DNA from 2 places in the Mesorhizobium sp. M0500 genome. Region 2 is predicted to be linked to the other one. Evidence: riboswitches for the same ligand, from Rfam matches in the RefSeq annotation. Region 2 holds a riboswitch; the other holds the start of a gene.
What was found. Region 2 has a riboswitch for glycine ahead of gcvT (glycine cleavage system aminomethyltransferase GcvT). Riboswitches for the same ligand answer to the same signal wherever they lie in the genome.

Region 1 (7,267 bases), on a different contig from region 2:
CGTGATCTCGGCGCGGATCAGGCTTGCGAGCAGCGGGTAGAGTTCGTCGCGTCGGTTGAGGCCCTTTCCGGCGACCTCGTCGAAGCTCGCGCGCATTCCGTAGAGCTTGAGGCTGGTCATGGCCTCGATGATCTGGTGACGTTCCATCAGGCAGCTTCCCTCCGCTTTCTCAGATTGTCGTAACGGGCGCAGTCGGCGATCGGTTCGGCCTTGAGCTTAAGGCTGTCCGGCGTGATGATGCTGGGCGGGACCGGCTCATGCCGACGCCGCGCGAGGATCGCCGTGACCACGTCGCCGCTGGCGATCCCGGCCTCAAGCGCTTCCTCGCAGGCTTCGACAACCGCGCCGATGCCGACATCGGGAACATGGCCGAGGATCTTCACGAACTGCCGGTCGCCGTCGAACCGTTGCTGCAGCCTGGCCCGCATCTTCGCGAGCGGAGCGGGCAAAGCCCAATCCTTGAACGGAGCGCCGTTGCGCAGTGCACCGGGCTTGCGCATCAGGACCGGAAGGCAGTGCCACGGATCGTAGACGACTTGCTCCCGCTTGAAGCTGCGCGGATGATCGGCGACGACCGCGTCATCGAGAAGCACGACGATGCGGTCGGCATAGGCCCGCGCCAGAACCGCGCGGCCTGCGGCCTTGGCGTCGACGCTGTATTTGTTCCGGTCGTGCGAGATCAGACAGGTAGTTGTCGCCCGCATCGGCTTCTCGGCGAAGCCCGCGAAGGGGCCGCGATATTCGATAAGCTGGGCGCGCTCATCCTCGAACACATCCCAGACGGTCCGGTCCTTGAACTCCGGATGCTTCGCGCGACGCGCATAGGCGACACATTGATCGGCGAGCCAGGCGTTCAGCTCGTCCAACGATTTTACCTTCGGCCTCGGCCGGAACAGCAGGTCGCGGAGGGTGCCGACCTGGTTCTCGACCTGGCCCTTCTCCCAGCCGGCTGCCGGCGTGCAGGCCACCGGCTCGACCAGATGGTGAGAACAGAGCTGGAGGAAGCGGCGATTGTATTGCCGGGCGCGCCCGACGAAGATTGTCTCGACCGCCGTCTTCATGTTGTCATAGATCCCGCGCCGGCACGCTCCGCCATAGAAGGCAAAGGCGCGGTCGTGCGCGTCGAACACCATCTCCTGTGTCTCGCGGAAGTAGGCCTGAACGAACGGCATGCGGCTATGGGACAGCCGCATCTGCGCGACCTTCACCGTCAGCGGCAGACCGTGAAGCTCGATCCCTTCATGGCTCCAGTCGAACTGGTAGGCCTCGCCGGGATCGAAGCGAAGCGGGATGAAGGCATGCGCCGGCGCCCGGGCCCGATCGCTCCGCCATGCCTTCACGAACCGATGGATGCTGTCATGCGCGCCATCGTAGCCACGGCCGCGCAGTTCCTCGAACAGTCGTATCGTCGAGCGCCGCTCACGCCGCGGCAGCTTCTCTTCACGCTCCAGGATATCCGTCAGAACCACCAGCCATGGACCCAGCTTCGGCAGCGGCTGAACCTCGCGCTTGTAGCGGAACTCAGTCGCGCCAGACCGGATGACCTTGCGGACCGTGTCGCGCGCCACGCCGAGCTCGCGCGCAATCTGCTTGATCTTCTTGCCTCGGGAGAAAAACTCGAACCGGATCCGCGCAATCGTCTCCACAACCAACATCCCCAAACCCCTTCCCTCAAAAAGCGGGAAGGATCACCAGAACTGGAAAACAGGGGGCGAGGATTCGAAGCGAAATAACCCCCTCAGGGGACAACATTGCAGGCGATCTCACAGCCGGCAAGCTGCACGGCATCCACGTCACCGAAGCAAACATCAACTACCACGGTTCGATAACGCTCGACCCTGACCACTGCGAAGAAGCAGGGATCCTGCCCATGGAATTCGTGGAGATATGGAACAAGAATTCCGGGGCGCGGATTTCCACCTATGTCATTCTGGGCGAGCGCGGCTCACGATGCTGTATTCTAAACGGAACGGCGGCCCGCACTTGTCAGCCGGACGACCAGATCATTGTCTGCAACTCCATCTACCTGGACGAAGCGCATATCACCTCTCTGAAGCCGCGGATCGTTACGTTCGACCAGGACAACAACATACTCGACCGCCTGAGCTACTCCGTCGATTTCGACGCCGATGGCCGTTACAGTTTCTCCATCCTTGACGAAGCGAATGAAGCTTTCGCCATCCCTGCGCTGGTGTCCGGGGCGTGACATTTCCCTGCACGGTGTCGACTTCGTCGACAATGCCCCCGACATTGCTAACCGTTAGATTGGCCCATCTCGTATGTGTCCGGTTGACCGTTTGCCGACCCGCTCCAAGCCGATTTCCTGAAATTGGACACGCTGGCCTCATACAGTCAGAAATAACACAAAAAATGGTCCATACATTTCAGTGCGGACCTCGAAATGGCGATCAATGGCGCGCCTATCATCGTATAGCTGGAGTGTTCAAAGGCTGAACGGGAGAGATCGGCAACCGCCGACGCCGACGGAGCAACCCCCCAAGGAAACTCTCAGGCAAAAGTGACCGCACCGCCGAACGATCTGGAGAGAGACGCCACGCGCGTCCACCGAAGGGGAAAGCCGGTAGGTCCGGTTAAGCTCTCAGGTACCCGAGACAGATTTGGGGATTCGCTGCGAGCCAGGCTCGCACCCATTGCACTGTTCGGAGTTTAAATGCCTAAAATTGTTGTAATTGGCGCCGGAATTGCCGGTGTGTCGACAGCTTTTGCGTTGCTGGAGCAAGGCTACGAGGTGACCGTTGTTGAGCGGAGACGGTATGCCGCGATGGAAACGTCGTTCGCCAACGGTGGCCAGCTATCCGCAAGCAATGCCGAAGTCTGGAACCACTGGTCGACAGTGCTCAAGGGAATTAAGTGGATGCTTCGGCGGGATGCGCCGCTTCTCATGAACCCTACCCCGTCGTGGCACAAGTACAGCTGGCTGCTGGAATTCGTGTCCAATATTTCGCGATATCGCGAGAACACGATTGAAACGACCCGCCTGGCTATCGCGGCCCGTAAGCACCTCTTCGAGATCGCTGACCGCGAAGGCATCAACTTTGATCACGTCCGTCGGGGTATCCTGCATGTTTGCTGGGACAAAGCAGGCTTCTCCCACGCGTTGAAGGTGAACGAGATGCTGAACGAGGGTGGCCTCGACCGGCGTTCGATAACGCCCAGCGAACTTGCCGAGATTGAACCTGCATTACATGGCAATTTTTATGGAGGATTCTACACCCCGTCGGATTCTACCGGCGATATCCACAAATATTGCGCGGGCTTGGAGAAGGCCTGCACAAAGCGGGGCGCCCAATTCATCTATGACGCTGCGGTGAGCCGGATTGAACGCCGGGATCGCTTCCACCTCGTTTGCACAACTGGTGGCGCCGATCAGACGCTGGAAGCCGACGGCATTGTAGTCTGTGCGGGAACAAATAGTCGCGATATCGCTGCGATGTTCGGGGATCGCATCAACATTTATCCGGTGAAAGGCTATTCAATTACGGTGGAGTTGGACGGGTCTACGGCAGATTCCTCGGCGCCCTGGGTGAGCATTCTTGACGACCGCGCGAAAATCGTGACCAGCCGTCTCGGCGCTGCGCGTCTGCGCGTGGCAGGGACCGCAGAATTCAATGGTGTCAATTTCGACATCCGGGAAGATCGCATCAGACCTTTAGTCGACTGGACACGGATGATGTTCCCGAAAGTGGCAACTGAACACGTTGTGCCGTGGGCAGGGCTTCGACCGATGATGCCGAACATGATGCCGCGGGTCGGCAAAAGCCGGGTTCCGGGTGTCTTCTACAATACCGGTCACGGGCATCTAGGGTGGACGCTTTCAGCCGCAACATCGGCCATGCTGGCCACGGTTGTGGCTACGGATCTTCCGGTCGACGCTCGTTTGGCTGCGTAGAAGACCTCCCTGCTTTAACGCCCCGAGGAAACTTGAACATGACTAGTCTGACATTGGAAGTCGCCAATTCCATCATTAATAGGGCGTGCTCCACAGCAAGCGGAAAGGGTCTCAAGCCCTTGAGCGTTGCGGTTCTGGATGCTGGCGGCCACCTGGTCGCGTTCCAAAAGCAGGATGGGGCTTCAATGCTCCGCTTTGAACTTGCATTCGGCAAGGCTTACGGTGCTTTGGCCGTCGGTTTCGGTTCACGCTGGCTCGACACAGCATCAGCCGACCGACCGCACTTTGTAGCCGGCCTGACCGCCATATCAGGCGGCAAGATACTCCCCGTACCCGGGGGTGTCCTGGTGCGAGACAAGACCGGTCGGTTGCTTGGTGCGGTGGGCATTACTGGAGATACATCAGACAACGATGAAGCAGTGGCCGTGGAGGCAATCGAGATCGGCGGGTTGGATGCGCAGCCGGCCTGACTCAACCGAAGCGCGTGAAGCCCGTAGGTGAGAAACACAGATCCGTCGGCGGATCAGGCAGAATTGAAATAGCGTCTGCGCCTTCGGCGCGATTTTGAGATGTTTCGCGCACCGGGCGCCTTTAGGATGGTGCGCTGATGCCGGCTGCCACGGCTGAAAACGTCCGGACAAACAGGGTTGTAGAATGGATCAGGAAGCCTCCTCCGGCTTTGCGGTCAGTAAAATCAAAAAGGCCCTCAGCCTGGCCCTTGCGTTTCGTAACATCTGCAAGCGGCCGAAAAAGTTGCTTCCGATTAGTTGGCCTATTGATCCTCGGGCAGAGTTTGTGGCTGGAGGCCGGGATGCCCGGACATATGCGGCAACTCCCAACCCCTCGTCCTCACTCGCCTTAGAGGCCAGGGGCAGTGCGGGTATCGCTACCTACTGCACGCGCCGCGCTGGGTTGCAGTCGGATCAATCCAACGCCGTTCTCGATGTCGATTTGGGTGCCAAATGGCTCCGAGAGCTTCTGCAGCCGCTCCAGAATGGCTTTTCCTTGCTGGGCGGGAGCCAGACGCGGCACTCCCCGGTTGGCGAACCTGCTGGAGCGACGGAGCTCGATTGGATAGAGCCTCAGTTCGGCAAGCTGGTTCTGCTCAAAGCGGCTGACGGCGACAACGCTCTCATAATAGACCGCATCGGATTGCGGGCCTACAAACCCTTCTGGCGTCGGATATCCCTTGGCCACCTCGTCGACCGTTACCTCGGCGTCCGTATCGACCCGCGGATCCTTACCGTACACCTCGAACATGTCGGCGCCTACCGGCGTCCGAAGGTCCTGACAGAAGAAATTCCCCAAGCTGTAAAAGATAGGCCGGCCTTTGTAGATCTCGATGCCTCGCAACACATGGGGTCCGTGCACGACATACGCATCGGCGCCGGCATTAATAAGCTTACGCGCAAAGGCTTGTTCGTAATCGGGTGGCTCCTGGCTCCATCCCCCAGGTTCGTGTCCATGGTTCGTTGCAATGCAGAAGTCGGAGAACTGCTTGCCTTGACGAACATTGCGCTGGATACTGGCAACATCGCGGGTGTTAGGCTCAAAGCTGTAACCACCTTCGTTACCGGCTTTGAATGAGACCCCGGCCATCACCACCCTGGTGGGATCACTAGGCACTAGCGTACTATCGGGTAATGCATCACGAACTAGCCGTAGGTTATCCAGCATGTCAGCCGGTACGACAATGTTCTTCATCAAACGAAGTGCGTTGAGTCCGGGCCTACCCGGCGCCTCCCCAACTGGGTCGCAGGCACGAGACATGGGCTCGAACGTTGTTGTGAATGACACCAGTGCTACGCGACCGCGAGGGGTCTCCCAATAGCGAGCACCGCCGGCTTGCGCGAGATTCTCGCCGGCACCTGCGTGGATAATCCCGTTCTCTTCAAGGGCACGGCTCGTCTCGCGCATACCTTCGACGCCCCAGTCAAGCGTATGGTTATTCGCGCGACTAACCATATTGAAGCCCATCGCTTTCAAGTCAGGTCCGAGCTCGGGAGCGCTTATGCAATAGGCACCGCCGTACTCAGCCTGTGGGCATCCTTGAGACCGAGCATCCAAAATGTTCGTCTCCAAGTTGCCGAAAGTGACGTCGGCATCATGAAAGATTTTCAGGACATCGGCCAAGCCGGGATATTGGCCTTTTGTCACTGGCCGCGCCAAGAGAAGGTCTCCGACGGCCGCCATCGTGAAACCGTCTGCTACATTTGTTTCGATCGAACCGACCGTATCAAAGCCACCATCCCGCTGAATCGCAGGGTGACCATCTTTTTGATAATCCATATTTACTTCCTACTTTCCAGTGTATGTATTCAGCTGGTCCTATACTTGCGTTCCGATACTACAACCAGATCATCAGGCTGAGCCAACACGGGCGGGCGAATGATCGCCCAGCAGAGCCCGTTGAACTGGAGTGTCTGTGGCCGGAGCGCGCACATGGCAGGCCACAACGCGCCCGTCTGCCATTGGCACCAAAGGTGGCACTTCGATGCGGCAGCGCTCGACAGCGAGCGGGCAGCGCGGGTGGAACGCGCACCCAGTGGGCGGATTGATCGGGCTTGGTACCTCGCCCTCGAGGGGCGCCTCCAGCCGAACTCGCGTGGGATCCGGCACCGGAGCTGCCGCGATCAACGCCTCGGTGTAGGGATGGACCGGCTTGGCGAACAGCGCCTCGCACGGCGCAAGCTCAACGATCCGCCCCAGATACATGACCGCAACCCGATGGCCGATATGCTCCACGACGCCAAGGTCATGCGAGATGAAGACAAAGGCGATGCCCATCTGCTGCTGGAGATCCAGAAGCAGATTCAGAATCTGTGCCTGCACGGAGACGTCGAGGGCTGACACAGCTTCGTCGGCGATGATGAGTGAGGGGTTGAGCGACAGGGCGCGTGCAATGCCGAGCCGCTGGCGCTGACCGCCGGACAATTCGGACGGGAGCCTGTGCATCATCTCCGGCGACATTCCGACCTTTCGGAGAAGGTCCGCGGCAAGCGCCTGACGCTGGCTTCGGCCGAGGCGCTCGAAATTCTCGACGGGTTCGGTGATGATCTGTCCGGCCGTGAGACGCGGGTTCAGCGACGAGTAAGGATCCTGAAAGACCATCTGAATCCGACGGCGCCACGCGTGAAGCGCATGCTTCTTGAGGCCCGCAATATCGGTCCCGTCGATCAGCACCCGCCCGCCCGTCGGCGCTACGAGTCGCATCAAGATCCGCGCCACGGTGGACTTGCCGCAGCCGGATTCGCCGACGATGCAGAGCGTCTCGCCGGCCTCGACGGAAAAGGATACATCCTCCACCGCCCGGATCACCGGAATTGTCTTCTTCAAGAATCCCGCACCGAGCGGATA
Region 2 (7,267 bases):
GCTGTTGCGGACGCCGGAAGCGTTTGCGATGCGCCCGGACGATGTCCGCCTCATCCAATACGTCAACAACTGGATCGGCGCGCGCACCGCCGACGGCACCATAGGCGGCGTGCGCCGCTACTGGTTCGGCAGCTTCAAATGGATGTCGCGCTTCCAGACAGCTAAGTCCGAGCCCGCCAAGCAATAGGGTCGTGACCTGTTATGCAACCTTGTCGATTAGCGGCTTCAGCGCCGGATGGATTTCCGGCGAGGCGTGCTTGATCAGCGTCAGCAGCGCACGCTCGTTCTCCTGCAGCGGCCGGTCGCCGATGTGTTCAGCAAGCCACTTCGCTTCGCCGGCATCGACCGTCTCGGCCCGGCGGGCCAGTGCCTCGGCTGCCTTGTTCTTGGACTCCCATTCGGCTTCGATATCGCCCGGTGAGCGATAGGCTTCCATGATGCCGGACAGGCCGCCCGATACCATGCGGCTGAAGAACCCGCCGATCTCCGGATCGGCCTGTTCGAAAAAAGCATCCCGGCGCAGCGCCACGTCGCGCACCGGCGGTTCGTAGCCGGCCGAACACATGACGAAATTGGCGATCGCCTTGACGAATAGATCGTTCCAGGACGGATCGTTGTCGCCCGCCGCTGTCCGCTCGTTGATCTCGAACAGCACCTCGGCCTCGGCGCGGCTGATGGCGATGTTGCCATCGCCGCCGTAGGCGTAAAGGATGCGGCGCAACAGCTCGACCTCAGCCTTGGCAATCGACCCAGGGATAAGCCTGCCGCCGGTCATCAGCGGCCCCTTGCCGTCCACAACCGCATGAGCGACCTGCTCCAGCGCATAGCTGGAAAGCGTGCTCGGCGATGATTTGGCAACTTCCAGCACATGCACCAGCAGCTCGAGTTCGGTCTGGCTGTCGACCATGCCGTCGCGCGAAATCGTCCGGATCAGCCAGTCGGCATTGTCCTGCGAAACATAGCCCGCCGGCTTTTCCTGGTGGACGATGAAATCGGTGACGGCCTCGACGAAAAACTCGAGCCATTCCGTGCATTTGTCCCTCGCCGTTGCATCCAGCGCAAACAGCGCCTCGGCCTCGCCGCGCGTTACCACGCCGTCGCCGAACACTTCGCCGCGCAGCATGACCACGTCTTCCGCCGTGATCCGATTTTTCGAGGTCAGCCCGGCCACCGGCGCGCTCATGATCAATTCGCCCATTTTCTTCCCCGCCCGCCGCCGGTAATTGCCCGCCCTTATGCGGTATATCGGCAAGGTCTTGAGAAACCGGCAAGCGGCGTGGTTAGCGAAGGCTTGCCTGTAAAGAAGGCCCGCAGAAGACTTGGCAGTAAAAATGTCGCCGGCAGGTGACAAGGTGTCGTCCACGGGCTATGGATGACGAGTCGAGGGCTCTTGACCGAGTCCTACCTGTTTGCGGGAGAGAGCAGCGAGAGCTGCCGCCGAAGGGGAAATCGCCCGAAATCTCTCAGGCAAAAGAACCGTAGACGGGAAAGACACTCTGGAAAGTCGGGGCTTGCCCCCGCGCCGAAGGTGTAAGCGCTGCCGACAGAGTTACGGGGCGCGAGTCTCTCAGGCTTCAGACAGAGGGGCACGGACTGGTCGCCATTCGCGGCCGCTTGCGTGCGACTCTGGAGATGACATGACGGGCGACGACACCAAACACCTTCCCCTCGAAGATCTGCACATGGCAGCTGGTGCGCGCTTTGGCGCCTTCGCCGGCTGGTCGATGCCGCTGACCTATCCGGCCGGCGTGATGAAGGAGCACCTGCACAGCCGTGAGTATGCCGGCCTGTTCGACATCTCGCACATGAAGCTGTTCGAAATCAGCGGTACGGGGCCAGCAGCGCTTCTGAACCGCGCCTGCCCGTTCGATGCCGGCGCGCTTGAGGTTTCCCAGTCCAAATACACGTTCTTCCTCAATGAGGCGGCCGGCATTCTGGACGATCTGATCGTCACCAGGCTCGGCGCCGAGCGCTTCATGATGGTCGCCAATGCCGGCAACGCCGCCGCCGACGAAAAGCATCTGCGCGCACTGGCCAAAAATTTCGATGCAGAGGGCGATTTCGATGTAAAAGTGGATGCGCTCGACCGCGTCTTCCTGGCCATCCAGGGCCCCGAGGCGTGGGCTGCCCTTTCCCGCGCTGGCATCGAGACCGGTTCGCTGGTGTTCATGCACGGCATCGAGCCGCGCGAAAAATGGTTCATGAGCCGGTCCGGCTATACCGGCGAAGACGGCTTCGAGATCGGCCTGCCGGAAGCGGATGCAAGAAACCTCGTCGCCAGGCTGCTCGAGGACGAGCGGGTGATGTGGGTCGGCCTTGCCGCCCGCGACAGCCTGCGGCTCGAAGCCGGACTGTGCCTGCACGGGCTGGACATCACGCCGGAGATCGATCCGGCCAGCGCCGGGCTGATGTGGGCCATCCCCAAGGAGGTTCGCGCCTCTGGCGCCTTCATCGGCGCCGATGCGCTGCGCGCCATCCTGGAGCGCGGTCCGGCGCAAAAACGCGTCGGCCTGAAGCCGGAAGGCCGCCAGCCGGTGCGCGCCGGTGCTGCCCTTTTCGATGCTGACGGCAACCCTGCCGGCCATGTCACCTCAGGCGGCTTCGGCCCCTCGGCCGGTCATCCGGTCGCCATGGGCTACGTCCAGACGCCGCTTGCCAAATCCGGCGCAAAACTGTTCGCCGATGTCCGCGGGACGAAAATCCCGGTCGACATCCACCCCCTGCCCTTCACGCCCCATCGCTACCGCAAAGGATGATTTCAATGGCAAAGACCTATTTCACCGAAGATCACGAATGGCTGCGCGTCGAGGGCGGCATCGCCACGGTCGGCATCACCGACTACGCACAGCAGCAGCTCGGCGATCTCGTCTTCGTCGAGCTGCCGGAACTGGGCAGAAAACTGGCCAAGGGCGACACCGCCGTGGTGGTCGAATCGGTCAAGGCCGCATCGGATGTCTACGCGCCCGTCGACGGCGAGATCACCGAGGCCAACACCTCGCTGTCATCGGATCCTTCACTCGTCAATTCGGCGGCAACCAGCGACGGGTGGTTGTGGAAGATGAAGCTGGCCAATGAAAGCCAGCTCGACGGACTCCTCGATGAAGCCGCTTACAAAGCCCATATTGGTTGATAGCAGGACGAGGAAGATGACCGCAGCACCCTACCCCTTCTCGGCTCGCCATATCGGCCCGGGCCTCCATGACGTCAGAGCCATGCTGGCGACGATCGGCGTTCCTTCGGTCGAGACCCTGATCAGTCAGGCAGTGCCGAAGTCGATCCGGCTCGACCGGCCGCTGGCCCTGCCCGCCCCCGCAAGCGAAGCGGAAGCGCTGACCGAGCTCGCGGCGACGATGGCAAAGAACACGGTGCTGAAGAGCTTCATCGGTGCCGGGTATCATGGCGTCCACGTGCCGCCGGTGATCCAGCGCAACCTGTTCGAGAACCCGGCCTGGTATACGGCTTACACGCCTTACCAAGCCGAGATCAGCCAGGGCCGGCTGGAAATGCTGTTCAACTTCCAGACGCTGGTGACAGAACTGACCGGCCTGCCGGTGGCGTCGGCCTCGCTGCTCGACGAGGCGACGGCGGTGGCCGAAGCTGTCGGCATTGCGCTGCGCCATCATCGCGACAAGCGCACCAAGGTGGCACTGGCCGGCACGCCGCACCCGCAGACGCTGGACGTCGTGCGCACCCGCGCCGAGCCGCTCGGCATCGAGGTCGACGGCGAGGTGATCGACGACAACACCGCCGCCCTGCTGGTCTCCTGGCCCGATACATTCGGCGTCTACGGCGACCACAAGGCAGCGATCGACAGGGCCCGTGCTGCCGGCGCGCTGGTCGTCTTCATCGCCGACCCGCTTGGCCTGACGCTGACCGATGCGCCGGCCAGGCTTGGCGCCGACATCGCCGTCGGCCCGATGCAGCGTTTTGGCGTGCCGATGGGCTTTGGCGGGCCGCACGCCGCCTATTGCGCCGTCTCCGACAGGCTGACGCGGCTGATGCCCGGCCGGCTCGTTGGCCAGTCGACGGATAGCAAGGGCCGTCCCGGTTATCGCCTCGCTTTGCAGACACGCGAACAGCATATCCGCCGCGACAAGGCGACGTCCAACATCTGCACCGCACAGGCGCTGCTCGCCAATATGGCGACGGCCTACGCGATCTGGCATGGCCCTGCCGGGCTGCAGGCGATTGCCGGCCGCGTCCACACGCTGGCCAACCGCCTGGCTGCCGGCCTCAAGGCAGCGGGCGTTTCGGTGCTCGGCGACAGCCGCTTCGACACTGTGACCGTGGAAGTGAAGGGCAGAGCCGGCGCGATTGCCGCCGCCGCAGAAAAGACCGGCCGGCTGCTGCGCGTCATCGACGCCGACCATGTCGGCATCAGCTTCGACGAGACCTCCACTGAAGCCGATCTGGAGGCAATCGCAGCGCTTTTCGGCGCCAAGGCCGACGTTGCCGCCGGCAGTTCCATGCCAGGAACACCGCGCGGCAAGGAGTTCCTCACCCAGCCCGTCTTCCGCGAAAACCACTCGGAAACCGACATGATGCGCTTCCTGCGCCGGCTGGCCGACAAGGACCTGGCGCTCGACCGCGCCATGATCCCGCTCGGCTCCTGCACCATGAAGCTCAACGCCGCCGCCGAAATGATGCCGGTGAGCTGGCCTGATGTCGCCAACCTGCATCCCTTCGCGCCGGCAAACCATTCGATAGGCTATCGCGCCATGATCGACGATCTGGAAGGCTGGCTGGCCGAGATCACCGGCTTCGACGCGGTGACCCTGCAGCCCAATGCCGGCAGCCAGGGCGAATATGCCGGGCTGCTCGCCATTCGCGGCTATCATCTGTCGCGCGGCGAGGGCCATCGCACCGTCTGCCTGATCCCGTCCTCGGCGCATGGCACCAATCCGGCAAGTGCGGCCATGGCCGGCATGAGCGTCGTCGTCGTGCGCTGCACCGAGGACGGCAATATCGACATGGCCGACCTGCAGGCCAAGGCAGCCGAGCATGCGAACAACCTTGCGGCGCTGATGTTCACCTATCCTTCGACGCATGGCGTCTTCGAGGAAGGCGCGCGCGACCTTTGTGCCCTCGTCCACAGCCATGGCGGCCAGGTCTATTTCGACGGCGCCAACCTCAACGCGCTGGTCGGCCTCGCCCGTCCCGGCGATATCGGCGCCGATGTCTGCCACATGAACCTGCACAAGACCTTCTGCATCCCGCATGGCGGCGGCGGCCCCGGTGTCGGCCCGATCGGCGTCAAGGCGCACCTGAAGCCATATCTGCCCGGCCACGTCACCGAAGGCTCGGCCCATGCCGTGGCGGCGGCACCGTTCGGCAGTGCCTCCATCCTGCCGATCACCTGGATGTATATTCGTATGATGGGCGCTTCCGGCCTGAAGCAGGCGACCGAGACGGCGATCATCTCCGCCAACTATGTGGCGACGCGGCTCGGCGAGCATTTCCCCCTGCTTTACAAAGGGCGCAACGGACGCGTTGCGCATGAATGCATCCTCGACACCCGCGTGCTCAAAGACAGCGCCGGCATCAGCGTCGACGATATCGCCAAGCGGCTGATCGACTATGGCTTCCATGCACCGACCATGTCGTTCCCGGTGGCCGGCACACTGATGGTGGAGCCGACCGAGTCCGAGCCCAAGCGCGAGCTGGATCGCTTCTGCGAGGCCATGATCGCCATAGCCGGCGAGGCAGCCAAGGTGGCGAAGGGCGAATGGCCGTTGGGCGACAATCCTCTGGTCAACGCGCCGCACACCGCCGCCGAGGCGTTGGCCGGCCAGTGGACCCATCCCTATTCGCGCCTGGAGGCGGCCTACCCCGCCGGCGATGCCGACACGACGGCAAAATACTGGCCGCCGGTGTCACGCATCGACAATGTCGCCGGCGACCGCAACCTTGTCTGCTCCTGCCCGCCGCTGTCGGAATATCTGGGTGCGGCGGAATAGATCATGATCCCGAAAAGTGGAATCCGGTTTTCGGACAAGATCATGGGTCTAACAAGAAGATAGAAACCTCAATCAGGCAGAACGCAAGGCCGGCCCGTCGGCCTTGCTCGCCCGGTCCCGAAGGACGACGCGATTTCGCCCGGCGCGCTTTGCCGCATAGAGTGCTGCGTCGGCTTCGGCCAGCACATCGTCGAGACCGGTGCCGTTTGTTCCACCAAAGCCGATGCCGCCGCTGACTGTGCTTCGCAACGGACCAAGTTGGGTGGCCACGACTTCCGTGCCGAAGGCAACGCTGATCTTGCTCGCAATGTCATAGGCCTTCTCTTCCGTCATCCGCGACATGACGAGCACGAATTCCTCGCCGCCCAACCGGAAGGCGTCGACGCCGGTCCGGGCGTATTTCCTGATGACGGCGGCAAAGCGGCACAGAACCTGGTCGCCGACCGGGTGACCGAATACGTCGTTCGTCCTCTTGAAATGGTCAAGGTCGAACATGGCAACGGACATGAACGGACCGAAGACCCGCTCGCCGTAGAGTGCCGTCAACGCCCGCCGATTCATCAGCCCGGTCAATGGATCGGTCATCGTCTCGGCCTTCAGTTCGATCTGCGCCTGCAAATGGTGCAGGGAGAGCGTCAATGCGCCGAGCCCGGTCATGCAGGCGACGGCCACGACGGAATTCACCCGCTCGGCCCAATTGTCGGGCGCAACACCCAGCACCCATTGGCCCGTGACCAGCAGGACCGCGCCGCAAAGTCCGAACGACAGCGCACAGACGCCGCTCAGGAACGAGACGACCAGCAATATCCGGCGATCGTGACCACCCTCAATCCAGAACATCGCCCCGATAAGCGAGAGCAGCGCCGTTACCGTCGCGTAGGTGACAATGAAGCCGACACCATCAAACCCGAGATACGTCGCACCCGCGCAAACAGCCATCGCAGCCAAGGTCGGCAAGATGGCCCGCCTGTAGTCGCGCATGCTGAGATATTGCATGGCCGACAGGCAGAGAATCAGGAAGCCGAGGCTGAGAAGCACAAGCACGATCTGGCAAAGCCAGGCGCTTGGATCCCTGGTGTAATGCCAGAACAACACGACATGTGCGACCAGCACGAGAATGCCGCAGGCCACCGTCAGCACAAAGCGTGCCTGTGGCGCGCTGAACCAGATCGCAAACATGGTGATGCTAAGGCACGTGCCCGACAGCGCCGCCGCGAGCAAGAGCGAACTGTAATCCAACATGCTTAAGCGACAGCCTCTTGAGGGTTCCACTGCATTCTAGGTCAGCGACAGTTCGCGGATATCGTTTT

Region 1: linked by a shared signal. The riboswitch ahead of NKI70_RS25925 (D-amino acid dehydrogenase) and the one ahead of gcvT (glycine cleavage system aminomethyltransferase GcvT) in region 2 are both predicted to bind glycine.

What each region holds. Positions count from the first base shown of each region.
Region 1 is NZ_JAMYRB010000019.1:90,347-97,613, reverse strand. It holds gene NKI70_RS25940 (ATP-binding protein) at 1-147, opposite strand, end outside; gene istA (IS21 family transposase) at 147-1,655, opposite strand; gene panD (aspartate 1-decarboxylase) at 1,751-2,206, shown strand; glycine riboswitch at 2,446-2,535, shown strand; gene NKI70_RS25925 (D-amino acid dehydrogenase) at 2,672-3,910, shown strand; gene NKI70_RS25920 (GlcG/HbpS family heme-binding protein) at 3,949-4,380, shown strand; gene NKI70_RS25915 (CapA family protein) at 4,769-6,199, opposite strand; gene NKI70_RS25910 (ABC transporter ATP-binding protein) at 6,272-7,267, opposite strand, start outside.
Region 2 is NZ_JAMYRB010000012.1:147,370-154,636, reverse strand. It holds gene NKI70_RS21480 (transporter substrate-binding domain-containing protein) at 1-187, shown strand, start outside; gene NKI70_RS21475 (hypothetical protein) at 200-1,198, opposite strand; glycine riboswitch at 1,403-1,489, shown strand; gene gcvT (glycine cleavage system aminomethyltransferase GcvT) at 1,638-2,756, shown strand; gene gcvH (glycine cleavage system protein GcvH) at 2,762-3,130, shown strand; gene gcvP (aminomethyl-transferring glycine dehydrogenase) at 3,147-5,957, shown strand; gene NKI70_RS21455 (GGDEF domain-containing protein) at 6,030-7,199, opposite strand.